Regions from separate parts of the Streptomyces sp. NPDC058864 genome, predicted to be linked through region 3. Evidence: riboswitches for the same ligand, from Rfam matches in the RefSeq annotation. Region 3 holds a riboswitch; each other region holds the start of a gene.
The links. Region 3 has a riboswitch for cyclic di-AMP ahead of ACFW3D_RS03865 (C40 family peptidase). Riboswitches for the same ligand answer to the same signal wherever they lie in the genome.

Region 1: linked by a shared signal. The riboswitch ahead of ACFW3D_RS31225 (M23 family metallopeptidase) and the one ahead of ACFW3D_RS03865 (C40 family peptidase) in region 3 are both predicted to bind cyclic di-AMP.
Region 2: linked by a shared signal. The riboswitch ahead of ACFW3D_RS05655 (M23 family metallopeptidase) and the one ahead of ACFW3D_RS03865 (C40 family peptidase) in region 3 are both predicted to bind cyclic di-AMP.

The regions. Positions count from the first base shown of each region.
Region 1 is NZ_JBHYMQ010000056.1:727-11,038, reverse strand. Features, by position in the region: gene ACFW3D_RS31265 (ATP-binding protein) at 1-1,178, shown strand, start outside; gene ACFW3D_RS31260 (Z1 domain-containing protein) at 1,226-4,219, shown strand; gene ACFW3D_RS31255 (hypothetical protein) at 4,451-4,939, shown strand; gene ACFW3D_RS31250 (hypothetical protein) at 4,958-5,185, shown strand; gene ACFW3D_RS31245 (hypothetical protein) at 5,318-5,593, shown strand; gene ACFW3D_RS31240 (PfkB family carbohydrate kinase) at 5,612-6,481, opposite strand; gene ACFW3D_RS31235 (DUF6227 family protein) at 6,643-7,407, shown strand; gene ACFW3D_RS31230 (hypothetical protein) at 7,542-7,823, shown strand; gene ACFW3D_RS31225 (M23 family metallopeptidase) at 7,961-8,944, opposite strand; cyclic di-AMP (ydaO/yuaA leader) riboswitch at 9,274-9,413, opposite strand; gene ACFW3D_RS31220 (extracellular solute-binding protein) at 9,631-10,312, opposite strand, start outside.
Region 2 is NZ_JBHYMQ010000004.1:266,308-276,619, forward strand. Features, by position in the region: gene ACFW3D_RS05640 (bifunctional acetate--CoA ligase family protein/GNAT family N-acetyltransferase) at 1-2,461, opposite strand, end outside; gene ACFW3D_RS05645 (HPr family phosphocarrier protein) at 2,582-2,863, shown strand; gene ACFW3D_RS05650 (GntR family transcriptional regulator) at 3,080-3,772, opposite strand; gene ACFW3D_RS05655 (M23 family metallopeptidase) at 3,995-4,759, opposite strand; cyclic di-AMP (ydaO/yuaA leader) riboswitch at 4,775-4,931, opposite strand; gene ACFW3D_RS05660 (class I SAM-dependent methyltransferase) at 5,217-6,065, shown strand; gene ACFW3D_RS05665 (M16 family metallopeptidase) at 6,133-7,503, opposite strand; gene ACFW3D_RS05670 (M16 family metallopeptidase) at 7,521-8,873, opposite strand; gene ACFW3D_RS05675 (DNA gyrase/topoisomerase IV subunit A) at 9,080-10,312, shown strand, end outside.
Region 3 is NZ_JBHYMQ010000003.1:140,359-150,670, reverse strand. Features, by position in the region: gene ACFW3D_RS03875 (ATP-dependent Clp protease proteolytic subunit) at 63-704, shown strand; gene ACFW3D_RS03870 (hypothetical protein) at 711-1,016, shown strand; cyclic di-AMP (ydaO/yuaA leader) riboswitch at 1,368-1,524, shown strand; gene ACFW3D_RS03865 (C40 family peptidase) at 1,528-2,001, shown strand; gene ACFW3D_RS03860 (GNAT family N-acetyltransferase) at 2,091-2,735, shown strand; gene ACFW3D_RS03855 (ATP-binding protein) at 2,748-3,179, opposite strand; gene ACFW3D_RS03850 (helix-turn-helix domain-containing protein) at 3,468-4,319, shown strand; gene ACFW3D_RS03845 (DUF397 domain-containing protein) at 4,335-4,586, shown strand; gene ACFW3D_RS03840 (8-amino-7-oxononanoate synthase) at 4,589-5,737, opposite strand; gene bioB (biotin synthase BioB) at 5,885-7,108, shown strand; gene ACFW3D_RS03830 (adenosylmethionine--8-amino-7-oxononanoate transaminase) at 7,101-8,393, shown strand; gene bioD (dethiobiotin synthase) at 8,390-9,121, shown strand; gene ACFW3D_RS03820 (class I SAM-dependent methyltransferase) at 9,280-9,957, shown strand; gene ACFW3D_RS03815 (TetR/AcrR family transcriptional regulator) at 9,998-10,312, shown strand, end outside.

The DNA.
Region 1 (10,312 bases), on a different contig from region 3:
CGGTGATCAGCCGCACCAAGCGCAGCCGCGCAGCTGGCCGGAAGCTCACCGCCGAGGGCATCGAGGACGGCTTCCGCTGCGACACCGTTGATCCGCAGTTCGCACAGCAGCAGATCGACGTGTACGACGGGCTCATCGAGTGGCACGGAACTATCGTGCGCTGGGACCGGGTACGTGCCTTCGAGACCGTAGCCCGCGGACAGAGCGACCAGTTCCTGTCGGAGGCCATATCCCGCCTGGAGACGCACCTCGGACTCCACCTGCACCGTTTCCTGACCAACGGACTCAACCTCGACATAGCCGTCTGGGACGTGGAAACCGGGGAGGAGACGGATCACATCAGTGTCGACCCCCTCGACCCGTTCGCGTACAAGGTGCCCGGCAAGGCCGGCTATCCCAGGACGTTCACAGCCGAAGTCGAAGGCGTGGGTGAGGTCGGGCTGCAGGCACACATCTGGCCCGCCAAGTCGAAGCAGGCGGGGTTCCGCCAGATCGGCTCGCTCCTCGAACGGCAAGGCTTCTACTTCTACCGGAACGACCGGCTCGTGCAGGCCGGCGGGTGGAGCAACCTTCGCAGCCCCGAGGGCCATCTCGTCCTCGCCAGGATCGCGGTAGACCTGCCGGCCACTGCGAACGAGGTGTTCAGCCTGACCGTGAAGAAGGAGGGGGTCGAGGTCACCCCCGCCTTCACCCGGGGCGTCGAAAAGGCCACCGACGACGATGGAGCTTCCTTTTCCGCTTATCTCGCCGACGCGGAGGACGCCTATCGCGAAGGCGCGTCACGAGCGGTCATCGAACGTCCCTCCGTGATACCCCCAGGCAAGGGCGTCGACCCGAAGGTAAAGCGCGCGGTGGCTGAGGAGCTGCCTGTGAAGGGCGGTGAAGAACCGATCCGCATCGAGTGGGTCACGCTCCCCGACGACCGCTTCTTCGACCTGGACCGCGACGGTCACGCGATCCTCCTCAACAAGGCTTTCAGGGATGACTTCAACGACGGCAAGCGCGGCGGGTCGAACGACGCACCGGTCACCAAGACGCTGATCTACCTGCTCCTCCAGGACTCCTTCGGGCTGGGCCGCTGGGAGAAGAAGCGCGCCGACCGTATCGAGTACTGGAACAGCATCCTGCTGGCCTCCGTACTCGCACAGCGTGAGCGCCGCGCCCGCACGATCTCCTGACCACGCCACCAGCGGCCCCGTCGGCCGCGCACACCTGAGGAACCCCATTGAGCGACGCACTGCTTGAAGTCCATACCTCGGCACTCGCAGGGATGACAGCCAGTCCACGGCATTTCGAGAAATGGGCGGCACTCGCCGCCGATGAGGACTTCCCCGACGCCGACCTCAGCGAGGCTGCCTTCTGCGCACGCCTCGCGGTCGATGAAGCCGAAGGCGGGGCTCTGACAGCACTGTGGGCCCGCGCTCTGACCAACTGGGACTTCGAGGAACAGCCGCGATGGTCCCCCGGCACCGAAGCCCGTACGGATGAACGCCGCAGCGCTGTGTACGACCGCCTGCACCTCGGTGACGATCTGCGCGAGGCGCTCAGCGCAGCCGTACCCGTGGCGCACGTCGCACCGGTGACCGTCATCGCCCGCGAGCACACCCCCTGGTACGGCTCCGAGCGGGCAGCGGCGCGTTCCTTCTACTGGAAGGCCTACGAACGGAAACTCCGCGAAAAGGGCTGGTCCGAGACGGCGATCGCAAGCCTCGACGAGGCGAGCCGGGCGGTCGTGGAGAGGCTCTCCGACCCTGAGCAGACCGCCGTGCGCCAGGCCAAGGGTCTTGTGGTGGGATACGTCCAGTCAGGCAAGACGGCCAACTTCACCGGGGTCACGGCAAAGGCCATCGACGCTGGTTACCGTCTCGTCATCGTGCTAGGCGGCACGCTCAACCTCCTGCGCGCCCAGACCCAGCGCCGTCTCGACATGGAGCTGATAGGCCAGGAGAACATCCTCCGCGGAGCTGACCCCGAAGACCCTGACTCGCTCGTAGGCATCGATTACGCCGGCGACGACGACGACTGGCCCGACTTCGTCCGCCACGGTGACCGGCCGTCCGCCCTCCGGGCTTTCGACATCGAACGCCTCACCACCCGTGACAACGATTACAAGAGCCTCGCGCAGGGGATCCGGGCCCTGGAATTCGAGAAGCGCGAGCCAACACTGCCGCTCTGCGACCCCGTCAACCTGCACCGTGCGGCAGCGCGCGTGATGGTCGTCAAGAAGAACAAGAGCGTCCTGACGAAGCTGGTGAAGGACCTCAAACAGATCCACGGCATCCTTGGTGAGCTGCCTGCTCTCATCATCGACGACGAATCCGACCAGGCTTCCGTGAACACGTCGAACCCGAAGCAGTGGGAGCAGGGTGCGACCGAGCGCACGGCCATCAACGGCCTGATCTCTCAGCTGCTGAGCCTCCTCCCGCGCGGCCAGTACATCGGCTACACCGCCACGCCGTTCGCGAACGTCTTCGTCGACCCGGGCGACGCGGAGGACGTCTTCCCCAGCGACTTCCTGATTTCGCTGCCCCGGCCCGACGGCTACATGGGAGTCCAGGACTTCCACGACCTGGACTCCCCGCTTGGGCCCGATGAGCGCACCGTGGCCAACTCCCAGGAGAAGGCGCACGTCCGCAGTATCTATGACGGCACCGACGACCGCCTGCAGGAAGCCATGGACGCCTTCGTCCTCACTGGCGCTCTCAAGCTCTTCCGGATCGCGCAGGGAGTGGCTGAGAAGCCCTTCCGGCATCACACGATGCTGGTCCACGAATCGGTCAGGATGGCCGAGCACGCAGCCCTCGCGCAGCGCATCAACTCGATGTGGCACGCGGCCGGCTACTCCTCGAGTGAGGGTCACGCACGTATCGCTGACCTGTGGGCGCGCGATTTCGCCCCTGTTTCGGCCGCCAGGGCCGACGGTCTGCCGAACCCGGCGTCGTACGACGAACTCCGGCCCTTCATCAGCCGTGCCCGGCAGCTCATAGCAAAGGGTGGGAATCCCGTCGTCGTCGTCAACGGAGACTCCGACCGGGACTTCGAGCAGATCGACCTCGATTTCGACCGGACGCCGAACGTCTGGAAGATCCTCGTCGGCGGCACCAAGCTGTCCCGCGGTTTCACCGTGGAAGGGCTGACCATCACGTACTACCGCCGCACCACACGACAGGCGGACACCCTCATGCAGATGGGGCGGTGGTTCGGGTTCCGGCCCGGCTACCGGGATCTTGTGCGTCTCTACATCGGGCGCGAGGAGGCTCTGACGAAGACCTCGTCCGCGGATCTGTACGAGGCCTTTGAGGCAATCTGCCGCGACGAGGAGCTCTTCCGGCAGCAGCTCACGCAGTACTCCGTCCTCGTGGACGGGAAACCCCAGGTCACGCCTGCCCAGGTGCCGCCTTTGGTCGCCCAGCACCTCTCGTGGGTCAAGCCTTCCGCGCGCAACAAGATGTTCAACGCCGAACTGGTCGAAGTGCGCTCGCCCGGCAAGCCGGTCGAGCCCGCGGCGTATCCCGTGGATGCGGCTGCGCTGCGGCGCAACACGGAGCGGTGGCAGCCTCTGCTCAGCACGTTCTCCGGACAAGCCGCGGATTTCACCAATCCGCCGGACGGCAGCAGCGGGCTCACCCGGACGTTCTCGGCTCTGACGGCGTGCGTCACGCACTCGGAACTCATCTCCGTGCTCAGTTCGCTGGAGTGGGAGCGCCCGGGAATCTTCCAGCCGCACCTGCAGTACCTGGCACAGCTCGACGGGACGCTCGCCAAGGTCGACGACTGGCTGCTGATCGCCCCCCAGCTCACCCAGGCCAATCGCATGGAAGCCTCGGTTCTTGGCTCCACACCCTTGTCGCTGGTCCGACGCAGCCGACAGCCAGGAAAGCCGTCTTTTGGTCGCATCGCGAGCGTGGAACATCGCACGGCCGCACAACGGCTGATCGATGCGGCAGGGAATGCGGACACTGCTCCCATCGTCATCGGGGATGCGCATGTCGGACCGGACACGGGTGTCGCGCTGGTCTATCCCGTCGTCGAGGGCACGACAGATGGTGACGTGCGCGCGGCCATCTCTGACGGCCACGCTGACCCCGCGAAGCTGGTCATGGCCTTCACCCTGATTCCGCCCCGGTCGGCGACCGACTCGACCCGCCGCCTGGTGCGATTCCGGGCACGGAACTCACGTCACGCCGACGAACCGATTGTGGCAGCACCAGCCGAGTAATTCCCCTGCCTCTTGGGCCGGTCGGCCGGAACGAGTATCCGGCCGACCGGTCAGGTAGCGGGCCGCCGACCAGGCACATCCACCGGTGCTCGGTTGCAGAACTGTGGCTTAAAGGTTCCTGCACCACTCCCCCGAGCGACCTTGTGTCACCGGCACGCAACACCACGTATCGCCCGAATCGGATCCGCCGTTCCTGGTGCGTCACGACATCAAGAGCATCGGAGGGATCCCATGGGTCGAGCCAACGCAGTCACGCGCTACGTGTCGCAGGTCGCCCTGGCGACGTCCACGGCAGTCGCCACGGTGATCAGCTTCTCGACGCCCGCATCGGCGAGCGCCGTGGGGTACGGGAAGGTCACCGGCTTCTGCTTCGACGCCAAGGGCGTCGAACTGTGCCTGCCGACAACCTCCATCGGCCATTTCATCCAAGGTTCGGGACGCACCATCACCCGGGAGGAGGCATCCATTCAGGACACCCTCGGCGGTGACACAGCCGGCGGTCGCTGGTGCAACTGGCACATCGACTGGCGGTATTCGGACACCGACGGCCGCACGTACCTCGTCAGCAAGGGCCCCGTGCATCAGAGCTGCGCAGATCTGAGCTCGATGGGCCGCATCGACACGACGCGACGGACGTTGAAGCACTACGGAAAGGCGTGCGCCGACTTCTTCGCCGCCGGAGCCAAGCGCGGGACGCAGTGTCACAACATCATCAAATAGCAAGACCGGAGCGCCAGAATGAGCAATGGCATGCAGCCAGCGATGCGCAGCAGGATTCTTCGCAGCGTGCTGACACTCGTCGGGAGTTACATGGTCGCGGCCATCTTCGTACCAGTCGCCCTGGCTCTACTCCCGGACGCCACGCAGGCCTCATTCTCCGATGCCGAGGTCGGCTGGCTGGTGTTCGCGATCGGCACGGCGATCAGCGCGCTCGTCTTCTGGGTAACAAGGTCGCGCGAGCGGTGAGGCCGCGGCAGGGCACCCGCTGCCGCTAGCCCATTCACACCAGCCCCGTGTGCAACACCCGTGAATTCGTGACTTCGTACGCCCGTGTCGGGGACGGTGGGCGGGCGTTGAAGCACTGCGGAGGGGCCGGGCGTGAGCGGCCCCGGGTGTCGCGGCATCGTCGAGGAACAGGGCGGGATCCCCATGGGCAACAAGTCGCCGAACGTGCGGTCGGGCCGGTTGATGCGGTGGGTGCTGACGGCGGGGCTCAGCTACCTGGGGGCGATGTTCGTCGTGCTCGGGTGCCTGTCGCTGCTGCCGAAGCGGACGCAGACCTCGCTGTCGGAGACCGCCGTGGGGTGGGCCGTGCTCGGGGTGAGCGTCGTGCTGTTCACGCTGTTCGCGGGACGAAGCCGCGGGCGGTCCTGAGCCCCTGGCACGGATGGCTCACGCCTGCATCCACTCCCGGGTGCCGAACGAACCGCAGGAGCGCGAGGCGACGTCCGCCGCGAAGGCGAGGGCCGCGTCGAAGGCGGGTGGGGTGAGGCGGGTCGTGATGTGGGCGGCGAGGTGGTGGGCGAGGGCGCCGTGGAGGACGTCACCGGCGCCGAGGGTGTCGACGACGGGGGTGATCGCGGGGACGGGGATCTGCCCGTCGGGCCGGAGGATGGGGGACGGGCCCCGGGTGACGGCGGTCCAGCGGACTCCGGCGTCGCGGAGGAAGGCGAGGACCTCGGCCGGGGTGGAGGTGCCCGGGGGGTGGAAGTCGGCGGAGCACACGGCGACGTCGACGTAGGGGAGCAGGGCGGGCGTGGCGGGGCGCCAGCTGCCCGCGTCCAGGAGGACGGGGACCCCGGCGGCGCGCGCGAGGCGGACCGCAGGGACGGCGAGCGCGGGGTGGTGGGCGTCGACGAGGACGACGTCGGCGTCGCCGACGAGGACGGAGAGGTCTCCGGGCGGGGAGACGGAGCTCCCCGAGGCCGCGTTGGTGGAGGCGACGGCCCGGTCGCCGGTGGCCGCGGTGACCAGGACCGTGGAGACCGCGGGGGGTTCGGGGGAATCCGCGGTGAGGTTGATGACGTCGACGCCGAGCGCCGCGAGGTCGGCCTCGATCGCGCCGGCGAGGGGGTGGCCGCCGAAGGCCGTGAGCAGGACGGCTTCACCGCCGAGGTGGGCGAAGGTGGCGGCGGCGCCCGTGGCGGGGCCGCCGGCGGCGACGGTCTGGGTGCGGGCGGTGAGTTTCTCGTTCGGGGCCGGGACGTGGTCGACGAGCGTGATGACATCGAGGGTGCAGAGGCCTACGAAGAGTGCGCGCATGGGCGCATGGTGGCAGCAGGGGGCGTGCGTTTCCCGTCTTACGCGCCTCCTACGGGTGGGGGTGCACCATTTTTCCGGGAGACCCGACGCGCAGCGCGTCGATGCCACTACGCTGAGTGCTCGCAATGGTGCGCGGGGAATGCCGTGAGCAGGAGGACCGCATGGGGAACGCGCGACCAGGTGGGGCGGGGCCGGCGGACGTCGAGGTGGTGCTGGCCAGGGCGCAGAACGCCTTCGACGTCGACGACCGCGTGCTGGGACGGCTGGCGACCGCGCTGATGGGCTGCACGGAGCTGGCGTCCTTCCGCCAGCGCAAGGGCCCGCCGCGCAGGCTGAGCCGCAGGACGCTGCGGCACACGTTCCTGCTGGCCGACGGCAGTACGCAGCTGCTGTGGGAGATCGAGCACAACACCGGCCCCGGCAGCGGCGAACCGCTGTACGAGGTGTACTCCGACCCGGACGCGCTGGCCGTCGCCCAGCACACGATCGACGCGCGCTTCGGCGAGCCCTCCCCGGAGGAGCTGGAGGCGGAGGCGGCGGACTGGCTGGCCCGGCTGCCGCAGCTGGCGATGGACCTGACGCCCGGGCCCCGGCAGTACACGGAGGACCATTCCGCCGAGCACGCGTGGCGGGTGCTGCGGCGTGCCGAGAACACGGACGTGCCGGGGGAGGAACTGCGCAGCCGGCTGGGTTCGGCGGTGGGCCATGACATCGCGTACGTCACCGGCCGGCACACCCGGATCGGCACCGGCCGGGTCGCCGGCTGGACGCTGTACGAGCACGCCTTCCTGCTGGAGACCGGCGAGGAGATCAGCCTCTGGGAGGTCGAGCACACGATGACCCCCGACGGACGGCCTGTGTGCGAGGTCTACGCCGACGAGACGGCGGCCTGCGACTCCGCGGACGTCCGGCTGGAGGCGCTCTGACCACGCGCTCACCTCGCGTTCACCGCGGGATCGCGCTGTTCTGACCGTGCCCCCGGCCGCGTTCCGGATTGCGGCCGGGGTGCAGCCGGAGGAAATTGGGGCGTAGGCGTGTCGGTGGGAGGCGGGAGGTTCCCATGCCGGTCCTGGCGGAGGTCGAGTTCCCCGGTGTGACGGCCCTGCAGTACGAGGAGGCGAACCACCGCGCGGGGTTCGGGCCCGAGCATCCTCCCTCCGGGCTGCTCTCCCATGCCGCCGTGATCACCAACGAGGGTCTGCGGCTGGTGAACGTCTGGCAGTCCGCGCAGGCCCTCGAGGCCTTCATGGAGATCATGATGCCGGCCGCCAAGGAGTCCGGTTTCCCGGAGCCGAGCGGACCGCCGAGGATCTCGGAGCTCTACAACTTCGTCGTCCCGTAGCGCCGCGCGGCGCCCCGCCGCGTCCCGTCACACCCCGCGGAAACGGACCGGCGGCCCTGGGTGACGGGGGGTGTCACCAGGACCGCCGGAGTTCGTGGGGCCGGTCGTCGCCGGTCGCGGCCGGACGTCCCTCCGCCTCAGACGGAGAGGCCCTTGCTGCGCAGCCAGCCCATCGGGCCGATCGGGTCGCCGCCGCCGGGGCGCACCTCGAGGTGCAGGTGCGGGCCGGTGACGTTGCCGGTGGCGCCGACGCGGCCGATGGTGTCACCGGTGTTGACCTTGCCGGAGGTGACGATCATCGAGGAGAGGTGGCAGTACCAGAGCTCGGTGCCGTCGTCGAGGGTCAGGATGATCCGGTAGCCGTACGAACCGGCCCAGCCCGCCTCGGTGATGGTGCCGCTGTGGATGGCCTTGACCGGGGTGCCGGTCGGGGCGGCGAAGTCCTGGCCGGTGTGGGTGTTGGCCCACAGCGAGCTGGACTCGCCGAAGCCGGCGGTCAGCGTGTACGAGGAGACCGGCTTGACGAAGCTCTTGGCGAGCTCGGCCAGGCGCTCGGCCTCCAGCTTCTTCGCCGCCTCCGCCGCGGCCTTCTTCTTGGCGGCGGCCTCGGCGCGGACCCGTTCCTGCGCGGCGGACTTGGCGGCCTTGGCCGCGGCCTCCTGCTGTGCGGCGGTCTTGGCGGCCCGGTCGGCGGCGTTCCGCTGCTGCTGGGCCTGGTCGAGGATGCGGTTGCGCAGCGCCTCGCCGGCGCCCGGGCTCAGGGCCTCGGCGACGGGCTTGGCCTCGGGGGCGCTGTCGCCGTCGACGAGGGCGCCGATGCCGGGCAGTTGGGACGCGTCGGGCAGGTGCGGGAGGGAGACCGGGAGCGGGTTCTTGCCCTCGGCGGTGGCGACCCCTCCGACGCCCAGCACGGCCACGGCCGCGACCCCGAAGACCGCGGAACCGCGGCCCAGGGAGCGCTGCTTGGCGACGCGGTGCCGGCCGCGCACGGGGCCGGTGGACTCCTCGGTGGGGTTCCAGGGCTCGGCCTGCGGACCCTCGTAGGGCGCGGCCTCGACGTCTGCGACGTCCTCGGCGTCCGTGGTGCTCCCGAAGGCACCGAAGGCGTCGAAGGCCTGGATGTCCTCGTGGCGCGGGCTGGTGGGGGCGGGGGCGGTGTCAGCGGCCTCGTACGCCTCGTGCCCGGCGGCCTCGTGCTCCGCGGCGGCGGTGTCCTGGGGAGTGGTCTGCGCGGCGGCGGCCGCGTCGAGCCAGCCGGCGGCCATGTTCCACTGGCCGGTGTCCCAGCCGTCGATCGCGTTCTTCGTCGGCGGTGCCTGCTCGGCAGCCGGGGGATTCCACCCGGCGGCCATGTTCCACTCGGCGGTGTCCCACTCGGGGTACGCGGATACGGACCCCTGTTGCTGTCCGGGTATCAGGGCAGGCTCGTTCGACGCCACGCGGGCGCACTCCTTTCCTTCCTTCTCGCCTACCGGGTTAGCTGACGGGTTCGGAGCAGGAAGGTCTCCTACGAGGACCGCGGAGGGCCCCCGATTCACCCCAGGAAGTGGTTCCCCGGTTCCCGCGCACGGGATTCGGCAAGCGCACGGCGCCGCCCTGTCGGCGGAGGGACGACCGCGCTGCGTTATCGAACGTTAATAGAGGCGCCCGCCAATTCCAAGCCACTCAAGCGAGTTCATGACGGGAATCTATGGGGATGGACAGGACAGAACGGGACATTGGGCCGTGACTGCCGTGACCTACGGGAAATGTGAGTGTGCATCAGTCGTTATGCGGAAGGGAGTGCCGCGCTCACGAGGAGTGATGGTCACCCCGGACCGCGGCCGCCGAGCGCGCGTCCCAGACGGGCGTCGAGCCGCTCCGCCGAGGCGTCGGCGGAGCGGTGCGCCGCGAGCATTCCGTGCACCTCACGCTGCAGGACCCGGGTGAAGGTGACGTAGTGCGCGGTCGCCGGACGGGCCCTGGCGGCCTGCAGCGCGCACCACAGCAGGGTCGTGTAACCGGGGGTCGCGGCGGACGGCGAGGGCGAGGGCTCCGAGCCGCGGCCCGCGGGGCGGTCGTAGAACCAGGCGCGGGGGTCGTGAGGATCGTCACAGTTGACATCCCCGGCTCCGTATGCTGATTGCCGCGCCGGGGCGAAACCCGCTCTGAGCAGGGCATGTTGGGCGTCGGGTCCGGTCAGGAAGCGGATCAGGTCCGCGGCGTCACCGGGGCGGTCACTGGTGGCCGCGACGCCCAGGCTCTGCCCCCCGAGGGCGGCGACGCCGGGGAGCCGGGCCACGCCGAAGCGGACGCCGGGGGCGAGGGCGGCGTCGAGCCGGTTGTAGGCGTACGGCCAGTTGCGCATCAGCACGCTCTGCCCCTCGGTGAACTGGGCGAGGGTGACGGACTCGTCGGCCTCCAGGGACTCCGGGTTGAGGTTGTTGGCCGCGCCCAGCCGGCCGAGCTCGTCCAGCCCCTCGCGCAGCCCGTCCTCGGTGCCGGTGTAG
Region 2 (10,312 bases), on a different contig from region 3:
CCCGGTCGGTCGCCGGGACCAGCCGGTGCGCCATGTCGTCGAGGAGTTCGGAGGGGGCGCCGGCGATGCCGAAGGAGAGCACGGCGCCCGCGGCCGGGTCCACGGTGGCGCGTACGACCGTGTCGACGCCGCGCGGCGCCATGGCCTGGACGACCAGGTGCAGCTCCTCGGGCTTGCCCAGCCGGGCGGTCAGCTCCCCGAAGGCTCGGCTGAGGTCGTCCGGGTCGGCGATGTCCAGGCGTACGCCGCCGAGGTCGGCGCGGTGCCGCAGGTGGGGCGCGGTGGTCTTGAGGGCGACCGGGTAGCCGAGCCGGCTCGCCGCCTCCAGGGCCGCGTCGATCCCGGGGGCGGGCAGCGTGGGCCGCGCCGCGACGCCGTAGCGGGCCAGCAGGTCGGCGGCGGCCCTGTCGTCGAGGGTGACGCCGTGGGTGTCCCCGGCGGGCTCCCCGGCCTCGTCCAGGAGGCGGGTCACGTCCTGGCAGGCGCCCGCCTCGTCGACGTCCTCGAACTCCGGCACCCGGCCGGGGACCTGGGCGTCCCTGCGCCACCGGGCGTAGGCGGCGGCCCGGGCCAGTGCCTTCACGGCCCGCTCGGCTGCGCTGTAGGCGGGGATGCGGACGGCCGCCAGGCGGGTGGCCATGGCCTCCAGGGCGGTGTGCACGATCACGACGGGCTTGCCGGTCCCGGCCCCGTCCGCGGCGGCGTGGAGGGCCTCGGCCAGCGCGGGGTCGTCGCTGCTCGCGGGGGCCTCGGCGAGTTCTGAGCCGACGCGCGGGATGGCGGTGACCACCACGGCGTCGTGGTCGGGGTCGGCGAGGGCCGCGGTGAGGGCCGCCCGGAAGTCCTCGGGGCCGGCGGCGGTGGTGAGGTCGAGGGGGAGGCCGGGCTCCAGGCCCGCGGTGAGGCAGGCGTCGTAGGTGAGCAGCCCGAGGGACTCGGAGTTGCCGAGGATCGCGACGCGGGGTCCCGCGGGCAGCGGCCGGCACGACAGCAGCAGTCCGGTGTCGAGGAGTTCGGTGACGGTGTCGGTGCGGATGACGCCGGCCTGCTGCAGCAGGGCGGAGACGGTGCTGTCGGGGATGCGCGCGGGGGGCACCGCGTGTCCGGGCGGGGCGGCGGCCGAGTGCCTGGCGCCCTTGACCACGACGACCGGTTTGACGGCGGCGGTGCGCCGGGCGAGGCGGTAGAACTTCCGCGGGTTGCCGAGGGTTTCGAGGTAGAGCAGGGCGACGTCGGTGGCCGGGTCGTCGTACCAGAACTGCAGGATGTCGTTGCCCGAGACGTCCGCCCGGTTGCCCGCCGAGACGAAGGACGACAGCCCGGCGCCGCGCCGGCGCAGCCCGGACAGCATCGCGATGCCGATGGCTCCGGACTGGGTGAACAGCCCGAGCCGTCCGGCGTCGGGGGTCTCGGGCGACAGGGAGGCGTTGAGCCGGACGTCCTCGGCGGAGTTGAGGATGCCGAACGCGTTGGGGCCGATGACGCGCATGCCGTACGTGAGCGCCTGCCGTACCAGGGCGCGCTGCCTGCGGCGGCCCTCGGCGCCGGACTCGGCGTAGCCGGAGGAGATCACCAGCAGGCCGAGGACGCCGTGCCGGCCGCACGCGTCGACGACCTCGGCGACCTCGTCGGCGGGCACGGCGATCACGGCGAGGTCGACGCCGCCGGGGATCTCGGCGACGGAGCGGTGCGCGGGGACGCCTTCGGGTTCGAGGATGCGCTGGTCCTCGGGGAACGAGCGGTTCACGGCGTGGACGCGGCCGGTGTAGCCGCCCGCGACGATGTTCCGGAGGACTCCGCGGCCGACGCCGCCCGGCCTGCGGCCGGCGCCGATGACGGCGACCGAGGCGGGGGCGAGCAGCCGCTGGACGGAGCGGGCCTCGGCGCGCTGCTCGCGGGCGCGCATGACGGCGAGGGACTGCTCGGTGGGCTCCAGGTCGAACTCGAGCCGGACGACGCCGTCGGTGAAGCTGCGCTGCTGGGTGTAGCCCGCGTCGGTGAAGACCTTGATCATCTTGCGGTTGGCGGGCAGCACCTCGGCGATGAAACGGCGGATGCCGCGCTCCTGCGCCACCGCGGCGATGTGCTCCATCAGGGCGGAGGCCACGCCGCGGCCCTGGTGGGCGTCCTGGACGAGGAAGGCGACCTCGGCCTCGCCGTCGTCGGTGCGGTCGTAGCGGACCGTCGCGATGAACTCTCCGCCGACCAGGGCCGCCAGGCCGACGCGGTCGCGGTAGTCGTGATGGGTGAAGCGGTGCACGTCCCGGTCGGAGAGCCGGGGGTAGGGCGCGAAGAAGCGGTAGTACTTGGACTCGTCGGAGACCTTCTCGTAGAAGCTCACCAGCCGTCCCGCGTCGTCCGGCGCGATGGGCCGGACGTGGGCGATCCCACCGTCGCGCAGGACCACGTCCGCCTCCCAGTGGACCGGGTAGTCGCGCTCTGCGTCGGACGGCGTCGTCATGGCCCAAGCGTACGGGCACCCGGCCGCCGCGGAACCGGTGCGACGATGTGGTGACGGACCGGTGTCCGAGGCATGGCAGACTGGTCTAGACCTCCCAGGAACGACCCGAAGGGCAACACCATGGCTGAGCGCCGCGTCACCATCGGCTGGGCCGAGGGCCTGCACGCACGTCCCGCTTCGATCTTCGTCCGTGCCGCCACCGCCGTGGGTGTGCCGGTCACCATCGCGAAGGCGGACGGCGCCCCCGTCAACGCCGCCTCGATGCTCGCCGTGCTGAGCCTGGGCGTGGCCGGCGGCGAGGAGGTCGTGCTCGCCACCGACGCCGAGGGTGCGGACGCCGCCCTGGACGGCCTGGCCAAGCTCGTCTCCGAGGGGCTGGACGAACTCCCCGAGACCGTCTGACACCGCGCGCAGCCGCCGTACGGCAAAAGGGGCGGGGTCCCCGTCGAAATCCGGCCGGATTTCGCGGACCCGCCCCTTCGTCATTGCGTCGCCATTTCCGGGCAGGGCGGAGCGCAATGCGCCACGGAAATACCTCCGCACACAATTCCCCACTTTGTATACGGCACTACTGTTAAACCCGGCCGCGCGAAATGTGTACGGCGTGTTTCCGGTTCCTCACCGTGCCGCGGCGCCGCGCCCCGTGCTCTCCGGACGGCGCAGCCGGTGCACCGCCGTCGCCCGCTCCACATGGGCCGCCGTCAGCCGCCGGGCCCGCTCCGCGTCACCGCGCGCCACCGCGTCCACGACCGCCCCGTGCTCCTCCCAGGACTCCATGGCGCGGTCCGGGGTGTCCACCGCGTACACCCAGGCGATCTTGTGTCGCAGCTGGGTCAGCAGCGCCACCAGGGTCGGGCTGCCCGAGGCCTGCGCCAGCGTCTCGTGGAACCAGCCGTCCAGCGCGGGCAGGTCCGACAACTGGCGCCGCAGGGAACGCTCCTGGCCCAGCCGGACGAGTCCGCGCAGCACCTTCACATGGGCCTCGGTGCGCCGCTGCGCCGCCCGCGCGGCGCCCAGCGGCTCCAGCAGGGCACGGATGTCCAGCAGGTCGGCCGCCTCCTGCTCGGTCGGCTCGGCGACGGACGCCCCGGCGTGCCGGCGGGTCCGTACGAAGCCCTCGGACTCCAGGGTGCGCAGCGCCTCGCGCACCGGGACCCGGGAGACCCCGTAGCGCTTGGCCAGCTGCTCCTCGGTGAGCCGGCTCCCCGGCGCGAAGAACCCGCTGACGATGTCGTCACGGATCGCCGTGCACACCGCCCGGGCCGAATTCCGGCGGCCCGCACCGCCGGTCCCGTTCACGTCCGACCCCACATCGCAGGTTTCCTTTCGGTGCGCGCCGACGTCCGTCCTGCAATCCGCGCGCAACGGAGGAGCCGGCGTTTCTGCCGCGACTCTATTCCAGTGGGGCGCCGATTCCGACGGCCGTCCTGAATTCATGGAGCGTTTTTGGACACACCCGCGGCCGGCAGGCACCGGCATGCCGAAGGCCCCGGCGGGGGAACCGGGGCCTTCGGGTGGGGGGAGGGGAATGGCTCAGATGCGGACGCCCTTGGAGCGCAGGTACGCCAGCGGGTCCACGTCGCTGCCGTAGGAGGGGGCCGTACGCGCCTCGAAGTGCAGGTGCGGCCCGGTCACGTTGCCGGTGGCACCCGACAGGCCGATCCGCTGCCCCGCGGAGACGGTCTGGCCCACGGACACGCCCAGCGAGGACAGGTGGCCGTACTGGGTGTACATGCCGTCCGCGTGGCGGATCACGATGTTGTTGCCGTACGAGCCGCCCCAGCCCGCCTCGACGACGGTGCCGGCGCCGGCGGCGTGCACCGGCGTGCCGACGGAGGCCACGAAGTCCACACCGGTGTGGTAGCCGGAGGACCACAGGCTGCTCGTCGCGCGGTAGGGCGTGCCGATGGAGCCGGCGACGGGCAGTGTCCAGCCACCGAGCGTGCCGCGGCCCGCCGCGGCGCTCCGCGACGCGTGCGCGGTGCCGCCCGCCCGGGCCGCCTTGGCCTTGGCGGCCTTGGCCGCGGCCTCCTTGGCGGCACGTTCACGGGCGGCGCGCTTGGCCTTGGCGACGTGGGCGTCGTGGCGCTTCTGTGCGACGACGGCCGCCCGGTGCTGGGCCGACGCCTGGTCGGCGAGGTGCGTGGCCAGGTCCCCGGCGACGGCGGCGCAGCGGGCGAAGGCGGAGCCCCCGGTCCCGGCGTCGGCGGCCGCGGCGGGCACGACGAACGCGCCGGTGGTGACGGTGGTCAGCGCGGCGGCGCCGGCCAGGGTGGAGCGAATGGAGAACGACGCCATGGGCAGGCGGAGATCCTTTCCTTCCTTCTCGCCTACCGGGTTAGCTGACGGGTTCGGAGCAGGAAGGTCTCCTACGGGCGGCGGCACGCCGCCCGATTCACCCCAGGGACTTCTCGTGTGGGTCCCCGGCTCCCCAGGCTCACGCCCGACGGGGACTCGGCGATCGTTGCTCCGGTGCCGCGGGAGGCGGCTGCTTCCGCCGGGCAACCCGAGGACGCTAACCGCGCGTTGCTCCCGTCTCCAAAAAAATCCGGCAATATGTGCGGGATGCCACACCGGACGCCAACCGGTCGCAACCGTCCGCAATACCGCGCCGCCCCGGCCCCCGGCGGTATGCGCGCTTCCGGGAGCCCCGGCGCGGCCGCGCGACGCCGCGGTGCGGGCCGCGTGACCGGCGTCACGGAGCGGCCCTGCCGTCCGGGGCCCGGCGGCGGCACCACGTACGTAGGGTCACGGGATGACCACGACACCAGGAGCGGCCGCCGACGCCGCCCGCGCCGCCGAGGACTTCCTGCGCGCCTTCCACGACCGGATGCCCGGCCGCCAGTCGAAGGGGGCCGAGGCCGCCCCCACCCGCGACGGGCGGACCGGTTACGAGGTGCTGGCCGAGCGCGTCGCGGGCGCCCGGCGGGTCCTGGACCTCGGCTGCGCGGACGGCGCCCTGCTGGAGCTGCTCGCCGGGCGCGGCGCCGAAACGGCGGGCGTCGACCTGTCGGAGGGCGAGCTCGCCCTCGCCCGCCTGCGGCCCGCGCTGGCCGGCGCGGATCTGCGGCAGGGGCGTGCCCAGGAGCTGCCGTTCCCCGACGCCTCGTTCGACGCCGTCGTCTCCCACATGGCGCTGATGCTGATGTCGGACCCCGACCGGGTGGTGGCCGAGGCGGCGCGGGTGCTCGCGCCGGGCGGCACGTTCGCGGTCGCCGTCGGCGGCGGCTCCGTGCCCGGCGAGGCCGTGGAACTGTTCCTGGAAGTGGCCGTGCCGTACTTCCGGGCGGCACCGCCGGAACGCCGCGTCCCGCGGCTGGGCGACCGCAGGACACGGACCCGGGAGGGTCTCGACGGGCTCCTCGCACCGCTGGGCTTCGCGCCGCTGTCCTGGGAGACGGTCGTCATGGCCATGGACGGGACGCCCGACGAGGTCTGGTCGACCCTCAGCGGGATGTTCTACGACATGGAGGTCCTGGACGAGGAGCGGACCGCGCAGCTGCGCGCCGAGTTCCTGGAGCACGCGCGCGCCCTGGCCGGGCCCGGCGGGCGCATTCCGTGCGGCATGCGGGTCCATGTGGCGGCGGCCCGCCTCGGCCGCTGAACGGCCACCGGCACACCGCGGCCCCGGGTGCCTCGAGGGCGCCCGGGGCCGCGGTGGGCAATACCGGTCAGCCGCCCGTGACGACCTCGACCGGGCCGATGCCCAGCTCGCGGATCGGGTCCGCGATGACGGAGGCGTCGCCGACGAGGACGACCACGAGCCGGTCCAGCGGGAACGCGTTGACGGCCGCGGCCGTCGCCTCGACCGTGCCGGTGGCGGCCAGACGCTCGTAGAGCCGCGCCTGGAAGTCGTCCGGCAGGGACTGCTCGACCTGGTCGGCGAAGGTGCCGGCCACAGCGGAGGCCGTCTCGTAGCGCAGCGGTGCCACGCCCACCAGGTTCTGCACGGCGGCGTCGCGCTCCTCGTCGGTGAGGCCCTCCGCCGCCAGGGTGCGCAGCACCTGCCAGGTGTCGGCCAGCGCGGGCGCGGTGACGTCGGTCGCCACGGACCCGCTGATGCCGAGCAGGGAGACGCCGGTGCCCTCGGGAGTGGAGAGCAGCACCTGCCCGAAGGCACGCACGCCGTACGTGTAGCCCTTCTCCTCGCGCAGGACGCGGTCCAGGCGCGAGGTCAGCGTGCCGCCGAGGCAGTACGTGCCGAGCACCTGGGCGGCCCAGACCGGGTCGTGGCGGTCCGCGCCGGCACGGCCGATGAGCACCTGGGTCTGGACGGACCCGGGCCGGTCGACGATCACGACGCGACCGGTGTCGTCCGCGGTGATCGCGGGCAGCGGGCGACGCTCGGCGGGCTTGCCGCTCCACTCCCCCAGCGTGCTCTCCAGCAGCGCCTCCAGGTCGATCCCGGCGAGGTCGCCGACCACGACGACCGTCGAGGTGGACGGCCGTACGTGCGTGTCGTAGAAGGCACGGACCGCGGCCGCGTCGATGCGCGCGACCGTCTCCTCGGTGCCCTGGCGGGGCCGGGAGCAGCGCAGGTCGGCGGCGAAGAGCTCCTTGGACAGCGCCATGGCGGCGCGCCGCGCGGGGTTGGCGAGCTCGTGCGGGATCTCGTCGAGGCGGTTGCGCACCAGCCGCTCGACCTCGCCGTCCGGGAACGCCGGGGCGCGCAGCGCGTCGGCGAGCAGACCGAGGGCCCTGTCGAGCCGGGAGACGGGGACCTCCAGGGAGACCCGGACCCCGGCGTGGTCGGCGTGGGCGTCGAGAGTGGCCCCGCAACGCTCCAGCTCGGCGGCGAACTCCTCGGCGCTGTGCTTGTCGGTGCCCTCGGAAAGGGCCCGCGCCATGATCGTGGCGACGCCGTCCAGGCCCTCGGGCTCGGCGTCGAGCGGCGCCGCGAGCAGCACCTCGACGGCGACGACCTTCTGGCCGGGCCGCCGGCTGCTCAGCACCGTCAGTCCGCCCGGCAGCGTGGAGCGCTCGGGGGCCGGGAAGGCCCAGGGCTTGGGCTGACCCGGCCGGGGCTGCGGGTGGAACGTCATGGTGGTGTGGACGTCGGTCACTGGTCCGCGCCCTCCTCGTCCTCGTCGGAGTCCTCGCCGGCGGCGGCCGCGGAGCCGGTGGGCTCGTAGACCAGCGCGGCGCGGTTGTCGGGCCGCAGCGTGGCCGCGGCGACGGCGCGCACCTCGTCGGCGGTGATGTCCAGGATGCGCTTGACGGCGGTCAGGGCCAGCTGCGGGTCGCCGAACAGCACGGCGTACCGGCACAGTTCGTCGGCGCGGCCGCCGACGGTGGCGAGCCGGTCCAGCCACTCGCGTTCGAGCTGGGCCTGGGCCCGCTCCATCTCCTCGGGGGTCGGGCCCTCCTCGGCGAAGCGGGCCAGTTCCTCGTCGACGGCCGCCTCGATGGCGGGCACCTCGACCCCGCTGGAGGTCTTCACGTCGAGCCAGCCGAGCGACGGCGCCCCGGCCAGCCGCAGCAGGCCGAACCCGGCCGCGACGGCGCTGCGGTCCCGGCGCACCAGGCGGTTGTGCAGCCGCGAGGACTCACCGCCGCCGAGAACGGTCAGCGCCAGGTCCACGGCGTCGGCCTCGCGGGTCCCGTCGTGCGGCAACCGGTAGGCGGCCATCAGCGCGCGCGAGGGGACGTCCTCCTCGACGACCTCGCGGAGCTGCCCTCCCATCACCCCGGGGAGTGAACCGTCACGCGGCGCCGGCTTGCCGTCGTGCGACGGGATGGTGCCGAAGTACTTCTCGATCCAGGCGAGCGTCTGCTCCGGGTCGATGTCGCCGACGACCGCGAGGACGGCGTTGTTCGGCGCGTAGTACGTCCGGAAGAAGGCGCGCGCGTCCTCCAGGGAGGCGGCGTCCAGGTCCGCCATCGAACCGATGGGGGTGTGGTGGTACGGGTGGCCGTCCGGGTACGCCATCGCCGTCAGCCGCTCGAAGGCGGTGCCGTAGGGGACGTTGTCGTACCGCTGGCGGCGCTCGTTCTTGACCACGTCGCGCTGGTTGTCCAGGCTCTCCAGGTCCAGCGCGGACAGCAGGCTTCCCATGCGGTCGGCCTCGAGCCAGAGCGCGAGCTCCAACTGGTGGGCCGGCATGGTCTCGAAGTAGTTGGTGCGCTCGAAGCTGGTGGTGCCGTTGAGGGAGCCGCCGGCGGACTGGACCAGTTCGAAGTGGCCGTTGCCCTTGACGTTCGCCGAACCCTGGAACATCAAGTGCTCGAAGAGGTGGGCGAGTCCGGTACGGCCCTTCACCTCGTGGCGGGAACCGACGTCGTACCAGAGGCAGACCGCGGCGACCGGGGTGAGGTGATCCTCGGAGAGCACGACGCGCAGGCCGTTGGCCAGGCGGTGCTCGGTCGCGGTGAGGCCGCCGGATTCTGCCTCCGGCGTGGCCGTGTGACCCATGGGCAAGCTGTCCTTCCGGTCGCGTACTCGTTGTTTTGTGCTGAGACCTGCCACTCTAGGCAGCGGACAAACGGCCCGCGAAGTTCCCGTCACCGCCACGTATGAGCCGGGGGGGTGGTCCGGACTGTCGGTGGGGCGGTCCACAATGGTCCGCGTCAGTCCCGTGTCCTTATCCGATGAGGTCCAGCCGAAGGAGCAGCGCCCTGATGGCCCGCCGCACCACGAAGACCCCGCCGCCGGACGATTTCGAGGAGCGCATCCTCGACATCGACGTCGTCGACGAGATGCAGGGGTCCTTCCTCGAGTACGCATACTCGGTCATCTACTCGCGCGCGCTCCCGGACGCCCGCGACGGGCTCAAGCCGGTGCACCGCCGGATCGTGTACCAGATGAACGAGATGGGGCTGCGCCCCGAGCGCGGCTTCGTGAAGTGCGCCCGCGTCGTCGGCGAGGTGATGGGCAAGCTCCACCCGCACGGCGACGCCTCGATCTACGACGCGCTGGTGCGCATGGCCCAGCCGTTCTCGATGAGCGTGCCGCTGGTCGACGGCCACGGAAACTTCGGCTCGCTCGGCAACGACGACCCTCCGGCCGCGATGCGTTACACGGAGTGCCGCACGACCCCGGCCGCGATGCTGATGGTCGAGTCGATCGACGAGGACACCGTCGACTTCACGCCGAACTACGACGGCCAGGAGCAGGAGCCGGTGGCCCTGCCGGCCGCCTACCCCAACCTGCTGGTCAACGGCGCCTCCGGCATCGCGGTCGGCATGGCGACCAACATGCCGCCGCACAACCTCGGCGAGGTCATCGCCGCCGCCCGCCACCTGATCCGGTACCCGAACGCGGACCTCGAGACGCTGATGCGCCTCGTCCCCGGCCCGGACCTGCCGACCGGCGGCCGGATCGTGGGCCTGGACGGCGTCCGGGACGCCTACGAGACCGGCCGCGGCACCTTCAAGATCCGTGCCACGGTGGCCGTGGAGGACGTGACGGCCCGCCGCAAGGGCCTGGTGGTGACCCAGCTGCCGTTCACGGTCGGCCCGGAGAAGGTCATCTCCAAGATCAAGGACCTGGTCGGCTCGAAGAAGCTGCAGGGCATCGCGGACGTCAAGGACCTGACCGACCGCGAGCACGGGCTGCGGCTGGTCATCGAGGTGAAGAACGGCTTCCACCCCGAGGCCGTCCTGGAGCAGCTCTACAAGCTGACCCCCATGGAGGAGTCCTTCGGCATCAACAACGTGGCGCTGGTCGACGGCCAGCCGCTCACGCTGGGCCTGAAGGAGCTCCTGGAGGTCTACCTCGACCACCGCTTCGAGGTCGTCCGGCGGCGCAGCGAGTTCCGCCGCGGCAAGCGCCGGGACCGTCTCCACCTGGTGGAGGGCCTGCTGGTCGCCCTCGTCGACATCGACGAGGTCATCTCGATCATCCGCTCCAGC
Region 3 (10,312 bases):
CGTCCTGTACATTTTTTACAGCGACGGCCACCCCTGCCCAGGGTGCCCACGGAGGTGCAGCGATGCTTCGACCGACCGCCCGCTACGTCCTGCCCGAGTTCACCGAGCGCACCAGCGAGGGCGTGCGCTCCATGGACCCGTACTCCAAGCTGCTCCAGGAGCGGATCGTCCTGCTCGGGACGCCCATCGACGACACCTCGGCCAACGACGTGATGGCGCAGCTGATCCACCTGGAGGCCGCCGCCCCGGAGCAGGACGTCTCGCTCTACATCAATTCCCCCGGCGGGTCCTTCACCGCGATGACCGCGATCTACGACACCATGCAGTTCGTCAGCTGCGACGTGTCGACGGTGTGCGTCGGCCAGGCGGCATCGGCGGCGGCCGTCCTGCTCGCCGCCGGAACGCCCGGCAAGCGACTGGCGACCCCCGGCTCGCGGGTGCTGATCCACCAGCCCTCGTTCGCGGAGGTGGTCCAGGGCACCACGGCCGACCTGGAGATCCAGGCCAGGGAACTGCTCCGCCGCCGGGATCAGTTGGAGGAGCTGCTGGTACGGCACTCCGGGCAGGAACCGGAGCGGATCCGGGCCGACATCGAACGGGACACCATTTTTGACGCCCCGTCGGCCGTCGCCTATGGCCTGGTGGACCGGCTGACGCTGAGCCGCAAGGACGGCGCCGGCCGCGCCCCGCGCGCCCTGCGGTGACCGGCCGTGGTGCCCGAACTGCCCCCGCTCCCGGCCCTGACGCGGGCCGAGGGCGAGCTCATCGACGCCTATCTGGAGGTCGTGGACCTGCTCGGCCGGATCAATCCGTCCCGCTCGCGGGACACCTACGGGGCGCTGCGCGCCGCACAGGCCCTGGTGGGGCGGGCAACCGACCTGCGTGACGCGCTGACGCTGATGCACATGCGCGGGGAGAGCGAGGTGCACACGGCGACGATGGAACGGGCACTGCGGGTGCTCGACGGCGAACGGCGCACCGGTCAGGTGACCTTGCCGTCACCGCGGCCTCGCTGACGGAGCGTCACGACACACTGGACCGTTCGGGCGGCGCGAACTCGAACCGAATGGACTCGCCCGATCGTTGTATCTGCCGTGGACGCCCGGATGACCCCGACTTGCGCGACATGGCCGCACACATACGGAATCTGACGCTCCGTCCCTGGTGTTCGACTCCTTTCGAGTCGTCAGTCCGGGGCTTGTGTCGTGGAGTCCACCCGAATAGGTGAGTCGTGAACAGACTCACATTCGACCGGTTGCGCTGGGAATCGGTCGCTTCGGTGGGTGATCATCCCTTCGACGACAAGCCCCCGTCATCCCGGCGGGGCGGTCCGCGCGGACGCCGAATCCTGCCGCCGCGCGGATGCCAGGTCGACGACGACGCATCGGCAGGAGCGGAGGACCCGAGCACGACGGGTCCGGCGCCGGTCGCCGGACCCTTGGGGTGAAGCCGCAGCCGCGGCCGGGCATCTTCGCCTGCCCGAACCCGACAGGTCATCCTTCGCAGGCGGACGACGAAGGGTTGCGCATGAGTGCGCCGACAGCCATGTCCGGGGTCCTGTGCCGGCTGGGGGCGGTCTCCGCCCTCACGGCGGCCGCCGTGGCCGGTCCCGCGGTACTGCCCGATCTCGCCCAGCAGGCCGAGGCGGCGACCGTCTCCGCCAAGGCACTGAAGATCGCGGCGTCCAAGAGGGGCGCCCTGTACCAGTACGGGGCCGCCGGTCCCGGCAGGTTCGACTGCTCCGGGCTCACCTTCTACTCCTTCAAGAAGGCGGGCAAGAAGCTCCCCCGCACCGCGGGCGCGCAGTACAACAGCGTCCGGCACATCCGGAAGTCCGCACGGACCCGTGGTGACCTGGTCTTCTTCCACTACGGGAGCAACGTCTACCACGTGGGGATGTACGCCGGACACGGGAAGATCTGGCACTCCCCCAAGCCCGGCGGGCGGGTGCGGCTGGAGAAGATCTGGAGCCGCAGCGTCTGGTACGGCCGGGTGAAGTGACCCCGGTCGCGGTGCCCGGGAGCCGGGGCTCCCGGGCACCGCGACCGGCACCGCGACCGGCACCGGGGACGTGCCGGTACCGTGCCGGTGTGTCCCTGGAACGCATCCTCGCCGACGCCGCCGGCGGCGTCTTCCCGCCCGCCGACGGCTCGGTGACGGTCGTGCCGCAGCCCGCGCCGCGCGACGCCGGGGTGATCGCCTTCACCGCCCACAGCGTGGTCTTCGCCGACGCCGACCCGGCGGCGGTGCGCGGGCTGCTGCCACCGGGCGATCTGTCGGCGCCGCTCAATCCGCCCTTCCTCACCGCGCTGTGCGCGCTGCTGGACCGCACGGTGAACAACGTGGACCTACTGACCGCCGCTCCGGCCCTCCCGGGGCCGCCACCGGCCGCCCTGGACCTGGCCCTGCGGGAGACCGCCGACCGGGGTCGTCCCCGGATCGCCCGGGCCCTGCGGCACCGGGACGCGGTACGGGCCTGGACGGTGCCCGGGGGCACGGTCCTGATCGGCAGGGGCGTGGCGGGTCGCTGGGAGGCGGCCGTGGAGGTCGACCCGGGAGCACGCGGCGCGGGCCTCGGCCGCCGGCTCGCGCTGGCGGCACGTCATCTCGTCCCCGGGGGCGCGACGGTGTGGGCCCAGATCGCCCCGGGCAACGCGGCGAGCGTGCGGGCGTTCACGGCGGCGGGCTTCGTTCCGATGGGCGCCGAGGCGCTGCTGCTCACCCGGGAGGACTGAGGACCACCGGGGTCACTCGACGGCGGCGGTGGCCCAGGGCAGGCTGATCCACACCGTCTTGCCGCCCTCCTCGGTGGGGGTGACGAGGAGGGTGCCACCCGCCTCCGCCGTGAGGTGACGGATGATCACCATGCCGCGGCCGTTGTCCTGCTGCACGGCTGCGGGCAGTCGCTGGGGCCAGCGGGGATGGCTGTCGGTGACCCCGATGCGCAGTTGCTCGTCCCGGTCGAGCTGGACGTCGAGGGTGAAGGTCGGAGACTGGCCGAGGGTGTGCAGCACCGCGTTGGTGGCGAGCTCGGAGACGATGAGCCGGACGGAGTCGGCGGGGTCCGAGTCCTCGGGCATGCCCCACTCCGCCAGTAGGTCGCTCACGTAGCGACGTACCGCGGGGACCGAGGCAGGGTCGCTCGGCAGGGTGACGGATGCTTCCTGGTGGTCTGCCATGGCGACGCTGTCCCTTTCCCGCCGTGACCAGGACGCCGGCGCCTGCCGCGCCCGTGGCCGTGCGCGCGACAGCCGAAGGCGCCGTGCCCCGCCTTACGCGTGGCACGTCCCCGTACGGCACTCACGCGCCAGAGTGTCACTCATCGTGCCCTTAATCGGGTGTCACCACAGCTATATGCATATATCTGTCGCCCAAAGCGGTGAACTCTGCTACGAGAGAACGTATTTGCGCGGCAGACTTCGCTCGGGGACCGGCGGGGGTGCCGGGAACCGGGAGGTGCACACACCATGCAGCAGGTGCCGGCGGTACGCCGCCGCAAGATCGGCTCGGAATTGCGCCGTCTGCGCGACACGGCGGGGCTCACGAGCGGTGAGGCCGCCCAGCGCCTGGGATGGCACCAGTCCAAGGTGAGCCGGATCGAGACCGGCCGCAGCGGGGTGCGCCCCGAGGACGTCACGGCGCTGCTGGACGTGTACGGGGTACGCGACCAGCGGCTGCGGGAGATGCTCGCCGCTCTGGCCGGTGAGGGCGACCGGCGCGGCTGGTGGCATGAGTTCCGGGAGGAACTCCCGTCCGCCTACCGGGACTTCATCTCCCTGGAGACCGACGCCTGCCGGGCGCGGACCCTGGAGACGACGGTGGTGCCGGGCCTGCTGCAGACCCCGGACTACGCCCGGGAACTGACCCGTTCCGTCCTCCCGCAGCTCGGTCCGCGGCAGATCGCGACCCTGGTGCAGGTGCGGATGGCCCGCCAGGCGGTGCTGCGCGCCGATCCCCCGCTGGAGCTGTGGGCGGTGCTGGACGAGGCGGTGCTGCGCCGGAGGGTGGGGGGTCCAGGAGTGATGGCGGCGCAATTGAGCCATCTTGTGGAGCTGGGTTCACTGCCTCATGTGCATCTGCAGGTGCTGCCTTTCTCGGCCGGTGGGCATATAGGCGTCACAGGGCCTTTCGTAATCTTCTCATTTCCGCGCATTGCTGATCTGGACGTGGTTGTTCTCGACCATTTGACGAGTAGTCTCTATCTGGATCAGCACGAGGACGTCAGGGCGTACGGTGCTGCCTTCAATCGGTTGCGCTCCCACGCCCTGTCGAGTGAGCAGTCGCTGTCCTTCATCTCCGGCATCGGCAAAGGCGCGTAAGGAGGCACACCCCCCATGTCCGACGCTCTGCCTCAGTACGTCTCCTCCAGTGCGTCCCTCTTCGGCGTGAACTGGCGACGCAGCAGCTACAGCACGGCGGCGAACAACTGTGTCGAGACGGCCCTCATCGGGGACGGGCCGTTCTCGGGACGACTCGCCGTACGCGACTCCAAGGATGTGCGCGGCCCTGCCCTGCTCTTCCCCCCGGCGGCCTGGGCGGAGTTCCTCGCCGCCGTGGCGGCGGGGAGCCTGACCGAACGCCCCTGACCTCAGGGGCACGGCGGCGCCGTACGGACGATCGTCCCCACGGCGTCGCCGATCTCCCGGTCCGTCAGATCCGCCCGCGCGGTGAGCCGCAGCCGCGAGATCCCGTCGGGCACGGACGGTGGCCGGAAGCAGCCCACCGCGAGACCCGCCCCGCGGCACGCCGCGGCCCACTCGACCGCCGCCTCGGGCGACGGCGCCCGCACCGACACGACGCACGCGTCCGGCGCGGTGGCGTCCAGCCCCGCCTCCACCAGCCGCTCGTACAGCTCGCGGGCGACCGCCCGGGCCCGTACGGCACGCTCCGGTTCCCGCTTCAGCAGCCGCAGCGCGCCGAGCGCGGCGCCCGTCGCCGCCGGGGCGAGGCCCGTGTCGAAGATGAACGTCCGCGCGGCGTTGACGAGGTGCTCGATGACCCGGGCCGGGCCGAGCACCACGCCGCCCTGGCTGCCCAGGGACTTGGAGAGCGTGGCGGTGCACACCAGCCCGGGCGCGCCCGCGAGGCCCGCCTCCGCGGCCGCCCCCCGCCCACCGGGGCCGAGCACCCCGAGTCCGTGCGCGTCGTCCACCAGCAGCGCGGCGCCGTGCTCGCCGCAGGCGTCGGCCAGCGCACGGAGCGGGGCGGCGTCGCCGTCCACCGAGAAGACCGAGTCGGTGACGGCCACGGCGGGCCCGTCGTGGCCGGTGAGCGCCTTGCGGAGGGCGTCCGGATCGGCGTGCGGCACGACCTCGGTGCCGGCACGGGAGAGGCGGCAGCCGTCGATCAGCGACGCGTGGTTGCCGCTGTCGGAGACGATGAGCGTGCCCGGCTCGGTGGTGAGCGCGGTGACGGCGGCGAGGTTGGCGGCGTAGCCGGAGGCGAGGACCAGCGCCGCCTCGAAGCCGCAGAAGGCGGCGAGTTCGGCCTCCAGCTCGGCGTGCAGCTCGGTGCTGCCGGTGACCAGCCTGGAACCGGTCGAGCCGGCGCCCCAGCGCAGGCAGGCGTCCGCACCGGCCCGGGTCACCTCGGGGTGGTGGGCGAGTCCCAGGTAGTCGTTGGAGGCGAGGTCCAGCAGTGGCGAGTGCGCCGGCCGGGGCCGCAGGGTGCGCACCAGCCCGGCGGCGCGACGCCGTTCGGCGTGCGCGTCGATCCAGTCGAACGGGTCGCGGTTCATGGTCGTTCCCTGGGGTCGGCGGAGGGTTCGGCAGCACCGTAGTGTGCCGGACCGGCTCGCACGGTGTGGTGATGCACACACCCTGAGCGAGCGGTCTTGTGGGATGTCCCATTGGCCGTGGCCGGTGCCGTGCGTCAGGATCGCGGCATGGAACTGCTCAATGCTTTGGTGGACAAGGGCCTGCGCCGCGAGCTGCCCACCCGCGAGGAGGCGCTCGCCGTCCTGGCGACCTCCGACGACGAACTCCTGGACGTGGTGGCCGCGGCCGGCAAGGTGCGCCGCGCCTGGTTCGGCCGCCGGGTGAAGCTGAACTACCTGGTCAACCTCAAGTCGGGGCTGTGCCCCGAGGACTGCTCGTACTGCTCGCAGCGGCTCGGCTCGGAGGCCGGGATCCTCAAGTACACCTGGCTGAAGCCCGACGAGGCGGCGGCCGCCGCGGCGGCGGGGGTCGCCGGCGGCGCCAAGCGGGTCTGCCTGGTGGCGAGCGGACGCGGCCCGACCGACCGCGACGTGGACCGGGTCTCCAGGACCATCGAGGCCATCAAGGAGCAGAACGAGGACGTCGAGGTCTGCGCCTGCCTGGGCCTCCTCTCCGACGGACAGGCCGAGCGGCTGCGCGGCGCGGGCGCCGACGCGTACAACCACAACCTCAACACCTCCGAGGCCACCTACGGGGACATCACCACCACCCACACCTACGCGGACCGGGTCGAAACGGTGCAACAGGCCCAGGCGGCGGGCCTGTCCGCCTGCTCCGGGCTGATCGCGGGCATGGGCGAGAGCGACGAGGACCTGGTCGACGTGGTCTTCTCGCTCCGCGAGCTGGACCCCGACTCCGTCCCGGTGAACTTCCTCATCCCCTTCGAGGGCACCCCGCTGGCGAAGGAGTGGAACCTCACCCCGCAGCGGTGCCTGCGGATCCTCTCGATGGTGCGGTTCGTCTGTCCCGATGTGGAGGTCCGCATCGCGGGCGGCCGTGAGGTGCACCTGCGGAGCATGCAGCCGCTCGCCCTGCACCTGGCGAACTCGATCTTCCTGGGCGACTACCTCACCAGTGAGGGCCAGGCCGGCAAGGCCGACCTCGACATGATCGCGGACGCCGGTTTCGAGGTGGAGGGAGCCGGTGAGGTGACCCTGCCCGTGCACCGGGTGGACGCGGCGGCCGCGGCCGGGGGCTGCGGCGGCCAGGGCTCCGTGGGCTGCGGCTCGCACGGCGAGGGCGAGGGCGGCGGCTGCGGCCCCTGCGGCGGCCACTCCCACGGCGGCACCCCCGGCGAGCTCGCGCAGCCGGCGGCCGCCGGCGCCGCCCGCACCGACCTGGTGGCCGTGCGCCGCCGTGGCACCGGCACGGACCTGCCGCCCAATGCCTGAGCCGCTCACCCCCGGCGAGCTGCTGGCACTGGACCGGGAGCACGTCTGGCATCCGTACGGGCCCATGCCGGGCCGTCAGGAACCGCTCGTCGTCGAGTCCGCGGCCGGGGTCCGGCTGCGGCTCGCCGAGCCCGTCGAGGGTGCGACCGACCTCGTGGACGGCATGTCGTCCTGGTGGTCGGCGATCCACGGCTACAACCACCCGGTGCTCAACGAGGCGGCCCGCGGCCAGCTGGACCGGATGAGCCACGTGATGTTCGGCGGGCTCACCCACGAACCGGCCGTGCGGCTCGCCGCCCGCCTGGTGGAGATCACCCCCGAGCCGCTGCGGCACGTCTTCCTCGCCGACTCCGGCTCCGTGTCGGTCGAGGTCGCCGTCAAGATGTGCCTGCAGTACTGGCGTTCGCTCGGCCGGCCGGAGAAGCAGCGGCTGATGACCTGGCGCGGCGGCTACCACGGCGACACCTGGCAGCCGATGTCCGTCTGCGACCCGGAGGGCGGGATGCACGGGCTGTGGTCCGGCGTCCTGCCCCGGCAGGTCTTCGCGGACGCGCCGCCGGCCGCGTACGAGGAGGCGTACGCCGACCACCTGCGCGAGACGATCGCCCGCCACGCGCACGAGCTCGCCGCGGTCGTCGTGGAGCCCGTCGTGCAGGGCGCGGGCGGCATGGCCTTCCACTCACCCGCCTACCTGCGGGTGCTGCGCGAGGCGTGCGACGAGCACGACGTGCTGCTGGTGTTCGACGAGATCGCCACCGGCTTCGGGCGCACGGGGACGTTGTTCGCCGCCGAACAGGCCGGGGTCAGTCCGGACGTGATGTGCGTCGGCAAGGCGCTGACCGGCGGCTACCTCACGATGGCGGCGACCTTGTGCACCTCGCGCGTCGCCGACGGGATCTCCCGGGGCGAGGTGCCGGTGCTCGCCCACGGCCCGACCTTCATGGGCAACCCGCTGGCCGCGGCCGTCGCCTGTGCCTCCATCGACCTGCTGCTCGGCCAGGACTGGGCGCAGGAGGTCAAGCGGATCGAGGCCGGGCTGCGCGAGGGGCTCGCGCCCGCCGCCGGGCTCCCGGGGGTCCGCGACGTACGGGTGCTGGGCGCGATCGGCGTCGTCCAGCTCGACCACCCGGTCGACCTCGCCGGCGCGACGCGGGCCGCCGTCCGCAGCGGGGTATGGTTGCGGCCGTTCCGGGACTTGATCTACACGATGCCCCCGTACGTCACGGGGGACGAGGACATCGCGCGCATCTGCGCGGCGGTGCGCGCGGCGGCGGAGGCGGCATGACGGTGTTGTTCGTGACCGGTACGGGCACGGAGATCGGCAAGACGGTGACCACGGCGGCGATCGCGGCGACCGTGCTGTTCAACCAGTACAGCGTCGCCTACCTCAAGCCCGCGCAGACCGGGGTGGGCCCCGGCGAACCGGGCGACGCCGCCGAGGTCACCCGGCTCGCCGGGCCCGAGGTCACGAGCGTCGAACTGGCCCGGTACCCCGAGCCGCTGGCGCCCGCCACGGCCGCACGGCGCTCCGGGATCAACCCGGTGGGCCCGACCGAGATCGCGGAGGCTGCGGCGAAGCTGGCGGCGGTGCACGACATCGTCCTCGTCGAGGGCGCGGGCGGGCTGCTCGTCCGGCTCGACGACGCGGGCTCGACGCTGGCGGACGCGGCACGGATGCTCTCGGCCCCGGTGGTCGTGGTCGCCCCGGCGGGGCTCGGCACCCTCAACAGTGCCGCGCTGACGGCGGAGGCGCTGAAGGCGCGGGACCTCAACTGCGCGGGCCTGGTCATCGGCAGCTGGCCCGAGGACGCGGACCTGGCCGCCCGCTGCAACCTGGCCGACCTGCCCGGCGTCACCGGCGCCCCGCTCCTGGGCGCCCTGCCCGCCGGTGCGGCCGCCCTCGACCCCGCCGCCTTCCGCGAGGCCGCGCCCGGCTGGCTCTCCCCCCGCATCGGCGGCATGTGGGACGCGTCCGCCTTCACCGCGCACTGGGCACCCCCCGCCCTGGCCTGACCCCCGCCGCCGGCCGTCCCCGGACGATCCCGCCGCAGCGGTGTCCTGGGGCGGCCTTCGGGCGACACGCCGAATTCGCCCCGGTGGGGGAAGGCTTGGGGACGGCTCCGGAGCGGCAGAATCGGAGAGAGGGGTGCCGAGGCGAAGGAGGTCCGGCCATGCGGAGCCGTACCGGCGTGACGCGCGAATCCGTCCATCACCCGCTGTTCGCCCGCTTCTACGCCCGCTGCGGCCCGGTGATGGACGCCCGCGCGGGCTTCGGCGCGTACCGGCGGACCGTGCTCGCCGGGCTCACCGGCCGGGTCATCGAGATCGGCGCGGGACCGGGGCTGAACTTCCGTCACTATCCGGGCACCGTGGCCGAGGTCGTGGCGATCGAGCCGGAGCGGCATCTGCGCCGGCTGGCCGCCGACGCGGCGCAGCTCGCCGAGGTGCCGGTGGACGTGGTGCCCGGGGTCGCCGAGGCGCTGCCGGTCAAGAGCGAGGCCTTCGACGCGGCGGTCGCCTCACTGGTGCTGTGCTCCGTACGCGACCAGAGGCGTGCCCTGGCCGAGCTCCACCGGGTGCTCCGGCCGGGCGGGCAGCTGCGGCTGCTGGAGCACTGCCGGGCCGAGGGCCGCGGGCACGCGGCGCTGCAGTGGGCGGCGGACCGCACGCTGTGGCCGCTGCTGTTCGGCGGCTGCCGGACCGGGCGGGACACGCTGTCCGCGGTTGAGGCGGCCGGTTTCGAGTTGCTGGAACTACGCCGCTTCCGCGTCCCGGAGCGCGCAAAGGGCCTCACCCTGCCCGTACCGAGCGCCCCGCACGTCCTGGCCACCGCCCGGCGCCGCGGCTGAGCTCCGGGGTCCTGTACCTACTGGTATGTACACTGCTGCCATGGAAACGACGTCGGAGCGCCTGATCGAGAGCACCCGCGAGCTGCTCTGGGAACGCGGCTACGTCGGCACCAGCCCCAAGGCCATCCAGCAGCGTTCGGGGGTCGGCCAGGGCAGCATGTACCACCACTTCTCCGGCAAGCCGGAGCTGGCGCTCGCCGCCGTGCGCCGTACCGCCGAACAGATGCGGGAGGCCGCCGAGCGCGAACTCGCCCTCCCGGGCCCGGCGGTCGAGCGGGTCTCCCGCTACCTTCGCCGCGAACGCGACGTGCTGCGGGGCTGCCCGATCGGGCGGCTCGCCCAGGACCCGGAGGTC